2 regions of the Aquabacterium sp. A08 genome follow, and region 1 is predicted to be linked to the other one. Evidence: predicted binding sites of a transcription regulator. Region 1 holds the regulator's gene; the other holds the start of a gene.

Region 1 (8,733 bases):
CGCCACCTGCGCGGCCTCGATCAGCACCGTGCCGCTGCCGCAGCAGGGGTCGTACAGCGGCACCGGGCGGCCTTGTTCGTCCCAGCCGGTCCAGCCGGTGGCGGCGATCATGGCGGCGGCCAGGGTTTCCTTCAGCGGCGCGTCGCCCTTGTCCTCGCGCCAGCCGCGCTTGAACAGCGGTTCGCCCGAGGTGTCGATGTACACCGACACGTCCTCGTGCGTCAGGTGGGCGAACACGCGCACGTCGGGCCGGGCGGTGTCCACGCTGGGGCGCTCGCCGCGTTTGTCGCGCAGTCGGTCGCAAATCGCGTCTTTGACGCGCAGCGCGGCGAAGTTCAGGCTTTTCAGCGGGCTGTGCTGGGCGGTGATCTCGACCTTGAGGGTGCGCTGCGGGGTGAACCAGATTTCCCAGGCCACGCCGGCGGCGGCGCCGTACACGTCTTGTTCGCTGCGGTAGGGCTGGCGCGCCAGGCGCACCAGCACGCGCTGGGCCAGGCGGCTGTGCAGGTTGAGCTGCTGCGCCTGGCGCCAGCTGCCGGCGAGTTCCACGCCGGCGCGGCCGACGCGCAACTCGCCCGCGGGCACGCCGGTGATGCGTTGCACCTCGTCGGCCAGGTAGGTTTCCACGCCGGCGGCGCAGGGCAGGAACAGGGTGAGGGCGTTCATGGCGAACTTTCGGGTCGGTGGGGGCGCGTCGGCGGGGCGGCGCGCCCGGGGGTCACAGGGCCTTGCGCAGGTTGGCCGGCGCGATGCGCAGCGACTCGCGGTACTTGGCCACGGTGCGGCGCGCGCACTCGATGCCTTGTTCCTTGAGCATGTCGGAAATCTGGTTGTCGCTCAGCGGCTTTTTGGCGTCCTCGCCGGCCACGAACTGCTTGATCAGCGCGCGCACCGCGGTGCTCGACGCGTTGCCGCCGGTTTCGGTGCCCAGCGCCGAGCCGAAGAAGTACTTCAGCTCGAAGGTGCCGAAGGGCGTGGCCATGTACTTGGCGGTGGTCACGCGGCTGATGGTGGATTCGTGCAGCCCGAGTTCGTCGGCGATCTCGCGCAGCACCAGCGGGCGCATGGCCAGTTCGCCGTGCAAAAAGAAGCTGCGCTGGCGTTCGACGATGGCGCTGGCCACGCGCAGGATGGTGTCGAAGCGCTGCTGGATGTTCTTGATGAACCAGCGCGCCTCCTGCAGCCGCTGCTGCATGCCCTGGGCGCTGTCGCCCTTGTGGCCGCGCATGGCGTTGGCGTAGACGTCCTGCACGCGCAGGCGCGGCATCACCTCGGGGTTGAGCTGCACCTTGAAGCCGCGGCCTTGGGGCGTGACGATGACGTCGGGCACCACCACGTTGCGCTCCACGTTGGCAAAACGCCGGCCGGGTTTGGGTTCGAGCCGGGCGATCAGCGCGAGCGCGGCCTTGACCACCTCGTCCGTGCAGCCGCACAGGGTGGCCAGGCGCTTGACGTCGCGCTTGGCCATCAGCTCCAGCGGCTGTTCGCAGAGGGCCAGGGCGGCGCGGGCCTCGGGGCTGTTGCGCAGCTCCAGGATTTGCAGCGTCAGGCATTCGGCCAGGTGGCGCGCGCCCACGCCGGCCGGCTCCATGTGCTGCAGCCAGTGCAGCACGGTGTGCAGCAGCTGTTGCAGTTCTTCGGCGCGGGCCAGCCGTTCGTCGCCGTACAGGGCGCGGCCGCGGGCCTGTTCTTCCTGCGCCAGGATGGCCTCGGCCAGTTCGGGCAGGGGGTCGGCCAGGTAGCCGTCGTCGTTGAGCGACTCGATCAGGAAGTACAGCGCGGCGCGCTCGTCGTCGTTCAGGCGCAGCGCCAGGGCCTGCTGGTGCAGGTGGGCGGCCAGGCTGACGTGTTCGCTGGCCAGGTCGGCGGCGCTGGCGGTGTCGTCGTCGGCCGCGCCGTTGCGCGGCGGGGCGTCGCCGCCCCATTCGCTGTCGTCGGCGCGCAGCTCCACGGTGCCGTCGCCGTCCCAGCTATGTTCGACCGGGGCGCTGTCCTCGCCGCCGCCTTCCGCGGCTGGGCTGGTGTCGTTGCCGTCGCCGGGGGCGTCGGCGCTGCGTTCGCGCGGGGCGGGGGCGGCAGGCTCGGTGGCCCACTCGCTCACCTGGTCGCCCAGGCTCACCGGCGCGTCGGCCTGGTCCAGGCCAAAGTCCTCGCGCTCGGCGGCTTCCTGTTCGCGCTCCAGGAACGGGTTCTCGTCGAGCATCTGCTCGACCTCCTGCGCCATTTCGAGCGTGCTCAGCTGCAGCAGCCGGATCGACTGTTGCAGCTGTGGCGTCAGCGCCAGGTGCTGCGAAACGCGGAGGGACAGGCCTTGCTTCATGCGCCCGGCCTCACATGCGGAAGTGCTCGCCGAGGTAAACCCGGCGCACGTCGGCGTTCTCCACGATCTCGGCCGGGGTGCCCTGGGCCAGCACCCGCCCGTCGCTGATGATGAAGGCGTGGTCGCAGATGCCCAGCGTTTCGCGCACGTTGTGGTCGGTGATGAGCACGCCGATGCCGCGCGACTTTAGGAAGCCGATGATGCGCTGGATCTCGATGACGGCGATCGGGTCGATGCCGGCGAAGGGTTCGTCCAGCAGCACGAAGCGCGGGTTGGTGGCCAGCGCCCGGGCGATTTCCACCCGGCGCCGTTCGCCGCCCGACAGGGCCGGCGCCGGCGAGTGGCGCAGGTGCTGCACGTGCAGGTCTTCCAGCAGGCCGGTCAGGCGCTGCTCGATCTCGGCCTTGGGCAACGGGCGGCCAGCGGCGTCGGTCTGCAGCTCCAGCACGGCGCGCACGTTCTGCTCCACCGTCAGCTTGCGGAAGATGGAGGCCTCCTGCGGCAGGTAGCCCAGGCCCATGCGCGCGCGGCGGTGGATGGGCAGGCCCTGGATGGACTGGCCGTCGAGGGAAATGTCGCCCGCGTCGACGCGCACCAGGCCGACGATCATGTAGAACGAGGTGGTTTTGCCGGCGCCGTTGGGGCCGAGCAGGCCGACCACCTCGCCGCTGTGCACGGTGAGCGAGACGTCTTTGACCACCGGACGGCGGCCATAGCTTTTCTGCAGCCCGCGCACCTGCAGCTGGCTGGCGGGGGCGGCGGCCCCGGTCACGGGCGGGACTCCAGGCGCGGGCTGGGTTGCAGTCGGGGGGGCGGTGTGCCGGCCGCGTCGGCGTTGCCGGCGGCGGGGTTGGGCGTCAGCATGGCGCGCACCCGGCCACCGGGGTTGTCGGGCGAGCGGCTGGCGCCGCCGGCGTCCACCGTGAACACCTCGGTGCGGTTGTCGTAGACGATGGTGCCGCCGCTGGTCTGGTCGCTCAGGGTGGCGCCGCGGTAGCGGCGCAGCACCGCCTGGCCGATGAACTTCACCGTGTCGGCCTGGCTGTCGTAGTCGATGCGCAGCGCTTCGCCCTCGATGAACTCCTCCAGCCCCTCGCGCTTCTGGCGGAAGAAGGCGCGCTGGCCCTCGCGTCCCAGCACGGTGCTGAACTGGTTGTTCTGGGCGTCCTGGAGCACGTCCACCTGCTGGCCGCGGATGACGATGCTGCCCTTGGTGATGACCACGTTGCCGGTGAATACGCTGGTCTGGCGTGCGTCGTCGTAGCGCAGCGCGTCGGCCTCGATGTTCATGGCTTGGAGGCGGTCGGCGCGCTCGGCCAGGGCCGGGGCGGACAACCCGCCCGCCAGGGCCGCGGCGAGCAGCGCGGCGCGCAGGGCCCGGGCGTGGCGTGGTGGGGTGGTGGTCATGATCGGCACGAAAATTGCATTTGCAGGGTGTGTGCCGATTGTAGCCACAGCGCCCGCGGGCACAAGCCCGGGCCACGCGGCGGGTCGCGGTGGTGGGCCGGCCGCACGGTGGCGCGGCCGGCGCGCTTCAGCCCTTGCGCGCTTCCTGGATCAGCGCGTTGGCCACGGTCAGGGTGCGCGCGGCCTGGCCCGGCACGTAGTAGCGCCCGGCGATGCCCAGCGACGGCGTGGCCTCGACCTCGTAGGCGTCCTGCAGCTGGTTCGCGCGCTTGACCTTGCCCGCCACCCCGAAGGAGTTGAAGGTCTGGGTGAACTGGGCCTGGTTCAGCCCCTGCGCCGCGGCCCAGGCAATGATGGCGTCGGCGTTGTTCAGCCGCACCCGGTCCTGGTGGATGGCCTTGAACACGCGGTCGTGCAGGGCGTCGAGCTGGCCCAGCGCCTCCAGGGTGAAGTAGAGCCGCTGCAGGGGCTCGAAGGAGGCGTTGAAGCCCACCGGAGAGCGCCGCGCCACCACGTGGCCGGGCACGGTTTTCATCCAGTCCTTGAAGGCGGGCTCGAAGTTGTAGCAGTGGACGCAGGTGTAAGCGAAGAACTCGATCACCTCGACCTTGCCGGCCGGGGCGTCCACCGGGGCAGGGCGGGCCAGGCGGCGGTAGTCGCTGCCTTCGCGCAAGCCGCTGCCCTGGGCCCAGGCGGCGGTGGGCAGCCAGGCGCCCAAGGTGCCGGCGGCGGTGGCGCCCAGCACGGCGCGGGAAAAGTCTCGTCTTTGCATGGTGGCTTCACTCCGTGGATCGGTCGCGGGGCCGTCTCGGCCCGGCTCTGGGGTTGGGGCGCCGTCGCCGCGGGAAAGTTCCGGGGCGATACAGCTGGTCACAAGCCGGTTCAGCGCTGGACGCGCACCAGCGCGGTCTCCACGCCTTGGGCCTTGAGGCGTTCCTGCTGGGCCTCGGCGTCGGCCTTGGCGGGGTAGGGGCCCAGGCGCACGCGGAACACCGGGCGGCCGGCCTGTTCGCGCTCGCTGACCTGGGCGGCAAAGCCCAGCATGGCCAGGCGGGCGCGCTGGGCTTCGGCCTCGTCGGGGCCGCGGAAGGCGCCCACCTGCACGAAGTAATGGAAGGGGTCCACCGCCGGCGGCGCCTCGACCGACGCCACCGGGCCGGGGCTGCCGGCGCGGTCCTGGATCAGGGCGCCCAGCGGGTCGGCGGGTGTGGACGGCGCCGGCGCGGGGGCGGCCGCCGGTGGCGTGGCAGCAGCCTGGGCGTCGGCGGGAGTCACGGCGGCGGGCGGGGCCGGTTTGGTCGACAGCGCGGCGTTGGGGTTCCAGTCCTTGTTGCGCTCGGCCTCGATCGCGTCCTGCCCGGGTTTGCGCTGCACGCCGCGGTCCACCAGCGGCACCGGCACCTTGGTCACGTACACCGCCACGGCCAGGGCGGCGCCCAGGCCCACCAGCAGGCCGATGATGAAGCCCAGCAGGGTGCCGCCGCGCAGGGCACGGGGGGGGCGGGGGGTTTGCGTCATGGGGGGCTTTCGGTTCACATCTTCTGTGGCGCGCTCACGCCGAGCACGGCCAGGCCATTGTGCAGCACCCGGGCGGTGGCCGCGACCAGGGCCAGGCGCGCGCGCTTGACGGCCTCGTCCTCCACCAGGATGCGTTCGGCGTCGTAGTAGCTGTGGTACGCGGCGGCCAGTTCGCGCAGGTAGAAGGTCACGTCGTGCGGGGCGAAGTCGGCCGCGGCGGCGCTCAGCATCTCGGGGTACTTGGCCAGTTGCAGCATCAGGGCCTGGGCCTGCGGGCCTTCCAGGGCCGACAGGTCGGCGTCTTGCAGGCTGGCGACGTCGCCGCCCCAGCTGGCCAGCACCGAGCAAATGCGCGCGTGGGCGTACTGCACGTAGAACACCGGGTTGTCGTTGTTCTGCTGGATGGCCAGGTCCACGTCGAAGGTGTATTCGGTGTCGGGCTTGCGGCTGAGCAGGAAGAAGCGCACCGCGTCGGCGCTGGTCCACTCGATCAGGTCGCGCAGGGTGACGTAGCTGCCCGCGCGTTTGGAAATCTTCACTTCCTCGTCGCCGCGCACCACGCGCACCATGGTGTGCAACACGTAGTCGGGGTAGCCCTGTGGAATGCCCACGCCGGCGGCCTGTAGGCCGGCGCGCACGCGGGCAATGGTGCCGTGGTGGTCGGTGCCCTGGATGTTGATGACCTTGCTGAAGCCGCGTTCCCACTTGGTGATGTGGTAGGCCACGTCGGGCACGAAGTAGGTGTAGCCGCCGTCGCTCTTGCGCATGACGCGGTCTTTGTCGTCGCCGTAGTCGGTGGACTTGAGCCACAGCGCGCCGTCCTGCTCGTAGGTCTTGCCGGCGTCGATCAGCTTTTGTACCGCCTGCGCCACGCGGCCGCTGGTGTACAGGCTGGACTCCAGGTAGTACTGGTCGAACTTCACCTGAAAGGCCTGCAGGTCCAGGTCTTGCTCGTGGCGCAGGTAGGCCACGGCGAACTGGCGGATGCCGTCGAGGTCGTTCACGTCGCCGCTGGCGGTGAATTCCCGGTCGTCGGCTTTCACCGTCTTTTTGGCGAGGAAGTCGTTGGCGATGTCCTGGATGTACTCGCCGTTGTAGGCGGCCTCGGGCCATTCGGCGTCGCCGGGCTTGAAGCCTTGGGCGCGCAGCTGGGTGGAGTTGGCCAGGGTTTCGATCTGCACACCCGCGTCGTTGTAATAGAACTCGCGGTGGACGTTCCAGCCCTGCGTCTCGAACAGGTTGCAGAGGGCGTCGCCCAGCGCGGCCTGGCGGCCGTGGCCCACGTGCAGCGGGCCGGTGGGGTTGGCGGACACGAACTCGACCAGCACGCGTTGGCCGTTGCTGGGTTGCTGGCCAAAGGCGGCACCCGCGGCCAGCACCTCGCGCACCACTTGCTGTTTGGCGGCGGGCTTGAGTTTGATGTTCAAGAAGCCAGGGCCGGCGATGTCGAGCGCGTCCACCCAGCGCTGGAAGGCGGGGGTGGCCTGCAGGGCGTCCACCAGCTGCTGGGCCAACTGGCGCGGGTTGGCCTTGAGCGGCTTGGCCAGCTGCATGGCGGCGGTGCAGGCGAAGTCGCCGTGGCTGGCCTGCTTGGGGTTTTCGAACGCGGCCTTGCTGCCGGCGCCGGGCGAGAGGGTTTCCAGCTCGGCGGCCAGGGCGGCGAGCAGTTCGTGTTTGACGGAGAGCATGGGGTGGGATTTTAGGCTCAGGCCTTCACCCAGGCGTGGGCTTTCAGGTCGTCCAGCGCCACGTGCTCCAGGGCGCGCGCGTGGCAGCTTTCCAGCACCACCGGCGGGGCGCAGCCGGCGTCCAGCGCTTCCTGCCAGCGCAGCGCGCACAGGCACCAGCGGTCGCCCGGCTTCAGGCCGGGGAAGCGCCACTGCGGCCGGGGGGTGACGAGGTCGTTGCCGCGCGCCTTGGAAAACGCCAGAAATTCGGCCGTGACCCGGGCGCAGACGACGTGGGAGCCGGTGTCGTCGGGGCGGGTGTGGCAGCAGCCGTCGCGCAGGTAGCCGGTCAGCGGGTCGTAGGAGCAGGCGCGCAGCGGCGTGCCGAGGACGTTGAGGGCGGTCATGGCGTGCGGGGAGTGGGGTGGAGCGGTAAGGTGGCGTCCACCGGTGCGGGGTGTCCCGTGCCGGTGGGGCGGGGGCGGGTGCGCTGGGCCAGGTGCTCGCCCAGGGGCGGCAACGGCTCCCCCTGCAGGCGCGCCCAGAGCCAGGGCAGGCCGGCGCTCAGGTCGGTGCGCAGGCCGGCGCGTTGCGCCGCGGGCGGTGGCTGTGCGCCGGGCGGGCCCAGGTCGAAGTCGAACACGTAGTGCGGTTCCTGGCCCATGCGCAGGTCGGTGACCCAGAGCCGGCCATCGCGGCGGTGCAGGCGGTAAAAGCCGTCGCTGAAGCGGGCGATGCGCTGCACCTGCGGGTGCTGGCCGTGCGCGCGGATCAGCTCGGCCCCGCGCGGGTGGCTGCGAAAGGCCACCGGGCGGCCCCGGTCGAGCAGGGCGTAGTAGCCCTCGTGGTACTGCGCGTCGTCCACCGCCACAATGCGCCACAGCGCGGTGCTGAACGGCGCCGGGGTGACCAGCACCTGCTGGCTGGGCAGCCCCGCGGCCGCCAGCGACTGGCGGGCGTGTTCGGCCACCCCGGCCTGGGCCAGCACGCTCCAGCCGGCGTAGGCGGTGCTCAGCGCCAGCCCCGCCGCGTTGGCGCGCAGGCCGCGGCCGGGCCGCAGCAGCGCCCAGCCCAGGCCCAGCAGCAGCGGCAGGGTGTAGGCCGGGTCGATGATGAACAGGCTGCCCACGCCGTAGGCGGTGTCGGTGAAGGGGCGCAGCAGCTGGGTGCCGTAGACGGTGAGGGCGTCCAGCAGCGCGTGGGTGGTGAGCGCCAGCGTCAGCGCCAGGCCCCAGCGGCGCCACTGCTGCGCTTCGCCGTGCAGGCGGGCCACCAGCCAGCCCAGCGGCCAGCCGGCCAGCGCCAGGTAGAGCAGGGCGTGGCTGTCGGCGCGGTGCAGCACCATGTTGAGCACGGCGTCGCCGTGGTCGATCAGGGCGTCCAGGTCGGGCAGGGTGCCGGCGATGCCGCCCCACAGCGCGGCCTTCCAGGCGGCGGTGCGGCGGCCCATCACCGCCACGCCCACGGCCGCACCCAGGGCCAGTTGGGTCAGGGAGTCCATGCGTCGTCGCGTCCGGGTGGGTTCAAACCCCCATGCTAGTGGCCGGGGCTTGTCCCTGTGCGCCGCCCGGGGATGGCAGCGGCACCAGCTGCCCCTGCGCGGCGGTTTTGACCGCGGCCGTGAGCCGCTGCGCCGACAGCGGTTCGCGCGCCCAGTGCTGCCAGTACAGCGCCACGTCCACCGCCGCGCCGGGCAGCACCTCCACCAATGGCACCCGCGCCGGGCCGCGGCGCGCCAGCTGCTGTTCCGGCACCATGCCCCAGCCCAGGCCGAGTTCGATGGCGGCTTCGAACGCGTCGATGGCGGGGGCGAAGTGCCGC
Region 2 (8,733 bases), on a different contig from region 1:
CGTCGATGGGCGCGGCGCTCGACGGCTGCGGCGTGCACGCCAGCGGGATGTGGCCTTCGCCAGCGAGCAGGCCGGAGGTCGGGTCCAGCCCGATCCAGCCGGCGCCGGGCAGGAACACCTCGCACCAGGCGTGCAGGTCGGTGAAGTCGGCCTCGGGGCCGTTGGGGCCGTCGACCGATTTCACGTCCGGCGTGAGCTGGATCAGGTAGCCCGAGACGAAGCGCGCCGCCAGCCCCAGGTGGCGCAGCAGCTGCACCAGCAGCCAGCCGGTGTCGCGGCAGGAACCGCTGCCTTTGCGCAGCGTGTCCTCGGGCGTTTGCACCCCGGGCTCCAGGCGGATGGTGTAGGCGATGTCGCCCTGCAGCTGCTGGTTGATGGCCACCAGGAAGTCGATGGTGCGCTGCGGCTTCGTGTCCACCCGTTGCAGGTAGGCCGCCAATTCCGGCGTCAGCGGCTCTTTCACCAGGTAGGGCGCGAGTTCTGCCGCCAGCGAGGCGCTGTAGCCGAAGGGGAACTGCTCGGCGCTGGGTTCGAGGAAGAAGTCGAACGGGTTGTGCACCGCCATTTCCACCACCAGGTCCACCGTGACCTTGAATTCGCGCATGGGTTCGGGGAACACCAGCCGCGCCTGGTAGTTGGCGAACGGGTCCTGCTGCCAGTTGATGAAGTGGTTGGCCGGCTCGATGCGCTGGGAATACGACAGGACTTTGGTGCGGCTGTGCGGCGCCGGGCGCAGACGCACCACGTGCGGGGCCAGGTTGACGAGGCGGTCGTACCGGTAGTGCGTGATGTGATTCAATGCGACATGGATGGCCATGTGGGTCTTTCAGAGCGGCGAGGGGAGGAAAAACAATGCACGACCGTGGGTACACAGAGGTGGTCGGGTTCATCCTAGCAAGGAATGCGCCAGTTTTGATGTCTGCCGGGGGCTGACGGTGCTGCCGTGGCACCGCGGCCCGGGTGTGCTGGCACCGGCCCTGCTGGGGGCGGTGATCGGGGCCGCCTGGCAGCTGCAATGGGCCGAGTTGCCCGGGTGGGCCACGCACTCGGCCGTGGCCGCGCTGGGGCTGCTGGCCGCCGCCGTGGCCGCGCGCTGGCGCGGCATGGCCCCCGTTGCGGCGGCGGCGCTGGCCTTGTGCGCCGCGCTGGCCCTGGCCTGGGCCGCCACCGGCGCCCGGGCCCTGGGGTACGCCCAGGGGGCGTTGCCCCCGGCCTTGGAGGGGCGCGACCTGGTGGTCGAAGGCGTGGTGGCCGGCTTGCCCCGCCAGGGCGACACCGGGGTGCAGTTCGAATTCGACATCGCATCGGCCCGGCTGGCCGGCGCGCCGGTGGCGGTGCCGGCCTCGGTCCGCCTGTCGTGGTTGGCCGCTGGACCGCCTGCCGGGTCTGTGGCCGGGCGCGACGGCGCCGCCTTGCCGGCGGTGCGGGCCGGTGAGCGCTGGCGCCTCACGGTGCGGCTGTACCGCCCGCACGGCCTGGCCAACCCCCACGGTTTCGACACCGAACTCTGGCTCTGGGAGCGGGGGCTGCGGGCCACCGGCCACGTCCGGCGCGGGCGGGACGCGCCAGCGCCGGCCCTGCTGGAGCACACCTGGCGCTACCCGGTGCAGCAGGCGCGCCAGCGGGTGCGCGACCGCCTGTGGGCGCAGGTCGACGATCCGCGCTCGGCCGGGCTGCTGGTGGCCTTGCTGGCCGGCGACCAGGCCTCCATCGGCCCGGACGACTGGGCCGTCTTCCGCACCACGGGCATTGCCCACCTGGTGTCGGTGTCGGGGGTGCACGTCACCATGTTCGCCTGGCTGGCCGTGTGGACCCTGGGCTTGGCCTGGCGCTGGCTGGGGCGCTGGCGCCCCGGGCTGCTGCTGGCCGCGCCCACGCCCATGGTGGCGGGCGTGGGCGGGGTGGTGCTGGCGGCCCTGTACGCGGCCTTTTCCGGCTGGGGGGTGCCGTCGCAGCGCACGGTGCTGATGCTGGCGGCCGTCACCGCCCTGCGCCTGAGCGGGCGGCGCTGGCCCTGGCCGGTGGTGTGGTTGCTGGCCATGAACGCGTTGGTCTGGATCGACCCCTGGGCCCTGCTGCAACCCGGTTTCTGGCTGAGCTTCGTCGCCGTGGGGGTGCTGTTCGCCACCGCCTGGCCCCAGGCGCCGGCCCCCGGTGGCAGCGCCCTGGCGCGGCAGGGGCGCGAGATGCTGCAGACCCAGGCGGTGGTCACCGTCGCGCTGGCGCCGCTGACGCTGATGCTGTTCGGCCAGTTCTCGCTGATCGGGCTGGTGGCCAACCTGTTTGCCATTCCGTGGGTGACGCTGCTCGTCACCCCGCTGGCCATGCTGGGGGCGGTCTGGCCCCTGTTGTGGACCCCGGGCGCCTGGGCGGTGGATGCCCTGTTGTGGTGTCTGCACGCCCTGGCCCAGGTGCCGGGCGCGACGTTGGAGCGGCCGGCCCTGCCCCTCGGGCTGGCCATGCTGGCGGCGCTGGGCGGTGTGCTGCTGGTGCTGCGCCTGCCCTGGGCCTGGCGCGGTTGGGGGCTGTTGCTGCTGTGGCCGGCGCTGGTGTACGCCCCGCCTCGGCCAGCGCACGGCACCTTCGAGGTGGTGGCGCCCGACGTGGGCCAGGGCACCGCCGTGCTGGTGCGCACCGCACGCCACACCCTGCTCTACGACACCGGGCCGCCCCTGGGCGCGTCCACCAACGCCGCCGAGCGGGTGTTGCTGCCCTTGTTGCGCGCCGGCGGCGACCGGCTCGACGCCGTCATGGTCAGCCACGCCGACAGCGACCACGCCAGTGGCGCGGCCAGCGTGGCCCGGGCCCACCCCAGGGCGGTCTGGTGGGCGTCGTGGCCCTTGGGTGGGCCAGGCGCCGAGCCGCCGCTGGACGCGGTGCGGGCCCGGCCGTGCCTGGCCGGCGAACACTGGGACTGGGACGGCGTGCGCTTCGAGGTGCTGCACCCGCGTCCCGCCGACCATGCCGCGGGCCTGTCCGAAAACGCCCGCTCCTGCGTGCTGCGCATCGGTGGCGATGGCGGTGCGCTGCTGACCGGCGACATCACCCTGGCCGAGGAAACCCGGCTCGCGCTGGAGCGGCCCGAACTGCGCACCCAGCTCCTGCTGGCCGCCCACCACGGCAGCCAGACCTCCACAGGGCCGGTCTGGCTCAACACCCTGCGCCCGGCCGTGGTGGTGGTGCAGGCCGGCCACCGCAACCGCTACGGCCACCCCGCGCCGGTGGTGGTGCGGCGCCTGCAGGCCCGGCCGCTGCGCTGGGTGGCCAGCCCGCGCTGTGGCGCCGCCACTTGGCGCAGCACCGAACCGCAGCGCATCGACTGCCACCGCGACACCGCCCGGCGCTACTGGCACACGCCCCGCGCAGGCGCCCCGGCCGCCAACGGCCCCGACCCGAACTGACGCATACTGACCCGGTGTGCACACCCCAAGATGGCCTGGCCCGCTCCTTGCTTAAAGCCCTTCGGCAAGCAGACACAGGCGCCTACACCAAAGAGCATCCATGAGCAAACACACCTTTGACGAAATGTACGCGGCGCCCGAACAGGTGCGCGACCACTACCGCCAGTACGCCCGCTGGCTCGCCCAGCAGCCCGCCGACGTGATGGCCGACCGGCGCGAAGAGGCCGAGATGATCTTTCGCCGCGTCGGCATCACCTTCGCCGTCTATGGCGACAAGGACGAGGACGGCGCCGGCACCGAACGCCTCATCCCCTTCGACCTGATCCCGCGCATCATCCCCGCGCACGAATGGCGCTCCATGGAAAAGGGGCTGGCCCAGCGCGTCACGGCGCTCAACCGCTTCATCCACGACATTTACCACGACCAGGACATCATCAAAGCCGGCATCGTGCCGCGCGAGCAGATCGAGCGCAACGCCCAGTTCCGCCCCGAGATGGTGGGCGTGGACGTGCCCGGCGGGGTGTACTCGCACATCGCGGGGGTGGACATCGTGCGCGCCCCGGTGCCCGGCGGCAGCGGCGAGGCCGAGTACTACGTGCTGGAAGACAACCTGCGCGTGCCCAGCGGTGTGAGCTACATGCTGGAAGACCGCAAGATGATGATGCGGCTCTTCCCCGAGCTGTTCAGCCAGAACCGGGTGGCCCCGGTGGCGCATTACCCCGACCTGCTGCTGGAAACCCTGCGCGCCGTCAGCCCCGCCCACACCGCCGAGCCGACGGTGGTGGTGCTGACCCCCGGCATGTACAACAGCGCCTACTTCGAGCACGCCTTCCTGGCGCAGCAGATGGGCGTGGAACTGGTCGAGGGCCAGGACCTGTTCGTCAAGGACCACTTCGTTTACATGCGCACCACGCGCGGCCCCAAACGGGTGGACGTGATCTACCGCCGGGTGGACGACGACTTCCTGGACCCGCTGGCCTTCCGGCCCACCTCCACCCTGGGGTGTGCGGGCCTGCTGGACGTGTACCGCCGCGGCAACGTGACGCTGTGCAACGCCATCGGCACCGGCGTGGCGGACGACAAGTCCATCTACCCCTACGTGCCGCAGATGGTCGAGTTCTACCTGGGCGAAAAACCCATCCTGAAGAACGTGCCCACCTTCCTCGGCCGCAAGCCCGACGACCTGAAATACATCCTGGCCAACCTGAAGGAACTGGTGGTCAAGGAGGTGCATGGCGCCGGCGGCTACGGCATGCTGGTCGGGCCGGCGGCCACCGCCGCCGAGATCGAGGCCTTCCGCCAGGCCGTGCTGGCCAACCCGGAGGGCTACATCGCCCAGCCCACGCTGAGCCTGTCGTCCTGCCCCACCTACGTGGAGTCCGGCATCGCGCCGCGCCACATCGACCTGCGCCCCTTTGTGCTGAGTGGCAAGACCGTGCAGATGGTGCCCGGCGGCCTGACCCGCGTCGCCTTGAAGGAAGGCTCGCTCGTCGTCAACTCGTCGCAGGGCGGCGGCACCAAAGACACCTGGATTCTGGAAGCCTGAGGGGACACACACAATGCTGTCAAGAACCGCCGACCATTTGTTCTGGATGTCGCGCTACACCGAGCGCGCCGAAAACACCGCCCGCATTCTGGACGTGAACTACCAGACTTCGCTGTTGCCGCAATCGGCCGGCGTGGCCCAGGTGGGCTGGGAGGGGCTGCTGCGCATCAGCGAGCTGATGCCCGCCTACCAGTACCAGTACGGCGAAATCACGCCGAAAGACGTGCTGCACTTCATGGTGCGCGACGAGAGCAACCCGTCGAGCATCGTCAGCTGCCTGCGTGCCGCCCGCGAAAACGCCCGCGCCGTGCGGGGTGCGCTGACCACCGAACTCTGGGAAACCCAGAACCAGACCTGGCTGGAGCTGCAGCGCCTGCTCAAGGCCAAGGCGTTCGAGAAAGACCCGGGCGAGTTCTTCGAGTGGGTCAAGTTCCGCTCGCACCTCTCGCGCGGGGTGGCCATCGGCACCATGTTGCAGGACGAGGCCTTCCACTTCTACCGCATGGGCACCTTCTTGGAGCGGGCCGACAACACCGCGCGCCTGATCGACGTCAAGTTCCACGCGGTGGAGAGCGACTTTTACGGCGCCGCCAACGAGTCCGACCAGGAGCTGGACTTTTACCACTGGAGCGCCATCCTGCGCAGCGTCAGCGCCTTCGAGGTCTACCGCAAGGTGTACCGCGCGGTGATCACGCCAGAACGGGTGGCCGAGCTGATGATCCTGCGCCCGGACATGCCGCGCAGCTTGCTGGCCTGCATGAACGAGGTGGTGAACAACCTGAGCGCGGTGAGCAACGAGACCTCGGCCGAAACCGAGCGCCACGCCGGCAGGTTGCGCGCCGAGCTGCAGTTCGGTCGCATCGACGAGATCCTGGCCAACGGCTTGCACGCCTTCCTGACGCAGTTCCTCGACCGCGTCAACATGCTGGGCAACCGCATCAGCCAGAACTTTTTGGTGCCGGTTCACGCGCCCTGATCGCGCTTGGTGCGGCGGCGTCCGGTTTGGGGTGTGGATGCACCAGGCTGGTGCCTTTGGGCGCGTTCAGCGCACCACCAAGGCCTGCACCGCCTGGCCCAGTTCGATCACCGCCATCGCGTAGTAGCTGCTCCAGTTGTAGCGGGTGATGGCGTAGAAGTTTTCGGTGCCCAGCACGTAGCTGCGCGGGGCGTCGCCGTTTTCCAGTTCCACCAGGGCCAGCGGGCCGGGGTGGGCCTGCACCGCGGCGTCGAAGCGCGCGCCCTGGCGGTGCAGGGCGTCCGGGCTGAAGGTGGGCAGGATGTCGGGCAGCAGCAGGGCTTCGAGGTCCAGGCTGGCGGCGTCGAAGCCGACCGGGTAGTGCGTTGGCATGCCGGGTTGCCAGCCGTAAGCCTGCAGGTAGCGGGCGACGGAGCCGATCGCGTCGCTGGGGCTGCGCAGCAGGTCGATGCGGCCGTCGCCGTCGAAATCCACCCCGAACCGTTCCCAGTTGCTGGGCATGAATTGCGGCAGGCCCATGGCCCCGGCGTAGCTGCCGCGCCACTCGGTCGGCGCGACGCCGCTGCGGCGGGCCATGTCCAGGAAGGCGGCCAGTTCGCTGCGGAAGTACTCGGTGCGCTGGGCGGCGCGCGGGTGTTCGGCCGGGAAGTCGAACGCGAGGGTGGCCAGCGCGTCCAGCACGCGGAAGTTACCGGTGTGCTGGCCGTACAGGGTTTCCACACCGATGATGCCGACGACCAGCCAGGCCGGCACGCCGTAGGTGGCCTCGGCGCGGGCCAGGGTGTCGGCGTGCTGGCGCCAGAAGCGCTGGCCGGCCTGCAGCCGCACCGGCTCGACGAAACGGCTGCGGTAGGCGGCCCAGTTCTTGGGGGTGCCGCTGGGCGGGGGCGCGATGAGCCGGACCACCTGCGGCTTGCGCTCGGCCTGGGCCAGCCAGCGCCGGGCCCAGCCGTCGTCCCAGCCCTGGCGGCGGTCCAGTTCGTCGGCGTAGGCCAGGGCGGCGGCGTGGCTCTGGTAGCTGAAGGCCGGTGCACTGGACGGGGCGCTGCGCGCGGCGGCTGGGCGGGTGGGGCTGGCGGGTTGGGCCACGGCGCTGCCCGCCGCCAGGCAAGTGGCCAGCAGGGCGGCGTGCCAGCGTGGCGGGTTCAGGACGGTGCTGGCCAGGCGCGGTGCAGTGGCCCGTGGCTTCCAGTGGGTGGCGGTGGACACAGGGGTGGAGGGAGCGGGTTCAGGAGGCCGAGGGGCGGACATGGGGTGAGGCAGGGGTGGACAAGGGCGGCAAGGCGGGCAGTTGGCGCCAGCGGGTGCGCAGCGCGGGCAGGGATGTGGCTGGTGCGGCGTGGGCCGGGTCGTAGCGCCAGGCCTCCAGGTCCAGCAACCAGTCTTGCCAGGCCTGGGCGGTCAGGGCCGAAGCGCCCGGCACGTCCCCACCCAACGCGGCCAAGGCCTGGGCCAGTTGGCGTGGGGTGGCGTGCGGCGGCAGCGCCAGGCCGTGCCGTTGCAGGCGCTGGCGGGCTTGTTGCAGCAGCGCCAGCCAGGGGTCTTGCCGGCGCCGCTCCCACCAGGTCCAGCCTGCGCCGGCCAGGCCCGCCAGCACCAGCGCCGTGGCCAGCAGCTGCACCAGGTCGGTCCAGCTGGGCGATGGGAAGCCCAGCCGGCGCAGCAGGTCCAGCTGGCGGCTTTGGGTGTAGTTCAGCACCCACTGGTTCCAGCGGTTGTTGGTGGCTTCCCAGACCGAACGCAGGTGCGCCAGCAGCGTGGGGTTGGCGCGCAGGAGCGCGCCCATGAACAGGCCGGGGGGCGGACGCAGCCGCTCCACCGTGTCGGTCCGGGCCGGCATGACGTAGGCGGTCGGGTCGATGCGGGTCCAGCCCCGTTCGGCCAGCCAGACCTCGGCCCAGGCGTGGGCGTCGCTCTGGCGCACCGTCCAGACGCCGTCCACCGGGTTCAGCGACCCGCCCTGGTAGCCCGTCACCACCCGGGCCGGGATGTCCAGCGCCCGCATCAGGATGACGAAGCTGGACGCGATGTGCTCGCAAAAGCCCTGCTGGCGGTCAAACCAGAATTCGTCGGCGGTGTGGCGGCCGTACAGGCCCGGCTCCAGCGTGTAGCGGTAGCCGCCGCTGCGCAGCCGCTCCAGCACGGTGTCGACGTAGGTGGCGGCCGGGGTCTCGGGGCCCAGCTGGCGCTGCAGGTCCTGGGCCCATTGCAGGGTGCGCGGGTTGAAGCCGGGCGGCAGGTCCAGGTCGGCCTGCAGCGCCAGTTCGCGCTGGGCCGGGCCGTGGCGGTGCTGCGGGTAGGCGACCGCGTCGAAGCGGGTCACGTCGGTCAACGGGCGCGGCACCAGCCATTGCAGGTCGGGCGTCGGGCGCGGGGTCTGGCCGGCCAGGACGGGCAGTTCGGGCGTGGCCTCCAGCGTCAGCACCCAGGGGCGGTTGCTGGGCTCCATCGTCAGGCGGTAGCGCACACCGGGGCCCGTGGTTTGCAGGCCGCTGTCCGGCAGGACCGGCCGGCTGGCGTCGGCGTGGCGCGGGCGCCACTCGGTGCCGTCGAACTGGCTCAGCACCGGCCCGCGAAAGTACAGCGCCTGTTGCGCTGGCCGCTGGCCGGGCTCGAACTCGACCCGCAGGGCGATGCGGTCGTCCTGCGCCAGCCGGGCGATCTGGCCCACCTGCATCTGCCCCGACAGGCCGGTGCGTCCCAGCGTGCTGTCGTTCGGGATGCCCCACAGCGGCGCGAAGCGCGGGAACAGCATGAACAGCACCAGCATGATGGGCGCCCCCAGCAGCGCCATGCCGCCGGCCAGCCGC

What was found. Region 1 encodes sigma-54, which starts transcription at its own class of promoters, with help from an activator protein. Its sites were predicted from a motif close to TGGCANGNAANCTGCTTT; they were not measured.
Region 2: a site for sigma-54 is predicted at 3,438-3,455, ahead of HA630_RS19300 (circularly permuted type 2 ATP-grasp protein). Genes of this name have one in related genera too.

What each region holds. Positions count from the first base shown of each region.
Region 1 is NZ_JAAQQT010000692.1:42,964-51,696, forward strand. Features, by position in the region: gene HA630_RS19785 (class I SAM-dependent RNA methyltransferase) at 1-666, opposite strand, end outside; gene rpoN (RNA polymerase factor sigma-54) at 719-2,320, opposite strand; gene lptB (LPS export ABC transporter ATP-binding protein) at 2,331-3,092, opposite strand; gene lptA (lipopolysaccharide transport periplasmic protein LptA) at 3,089-3,727, opposite strand; gene HA630_RS19805 (thiol:disulfide interchange protein DsbA/DsbL) at 3,855-4,499, opposite strand; gene HA630_RS19810 (SPOR domain-containing protein) at 4,610-5,245, opposite strand; gene argS (arginine--tRNA ligase) at 5,260-6,933, opposite strand; gene HA630_RS19820 (DUF2237 family protein) at 6,951-7,319, opposite strand; gene HA630_RS19825 (metal-dependent hydrolase) at 7,316-8,413, opposite strand; gene argP (HTH-type transcriptional regulator ArgP) at 8,436-8,733, opposite strand, start outside.
Region 2 is NZ_JAAQQT010000690.1:31,628-40,360, reverse strand. Features, by position in the region: partial or broken gene HA630_RS23830 (transglutaminase family protein) at 1-817, opposite strand, end outside; gene HA630_RS19305 (DNA internalization-related competence protein ComEC/Rec2) at 936-3,401, shown strand; gene HA630_RS19300 (circularly permuted type 2 ATP-grasp protein) at 3,502-4,947, shown strand; gene HA630_RS19295 (alpha-E domain-containing protein) at 4,961-5,923, shown strand; gene mltB (lytic murein transglycosylase B) at 5,990-7,072, opposite strand; gene HA630_RS19285 (DUF3488 and transglutaminase-like domain-containing protein) at 7,152-8,733, opposite strand, start outside.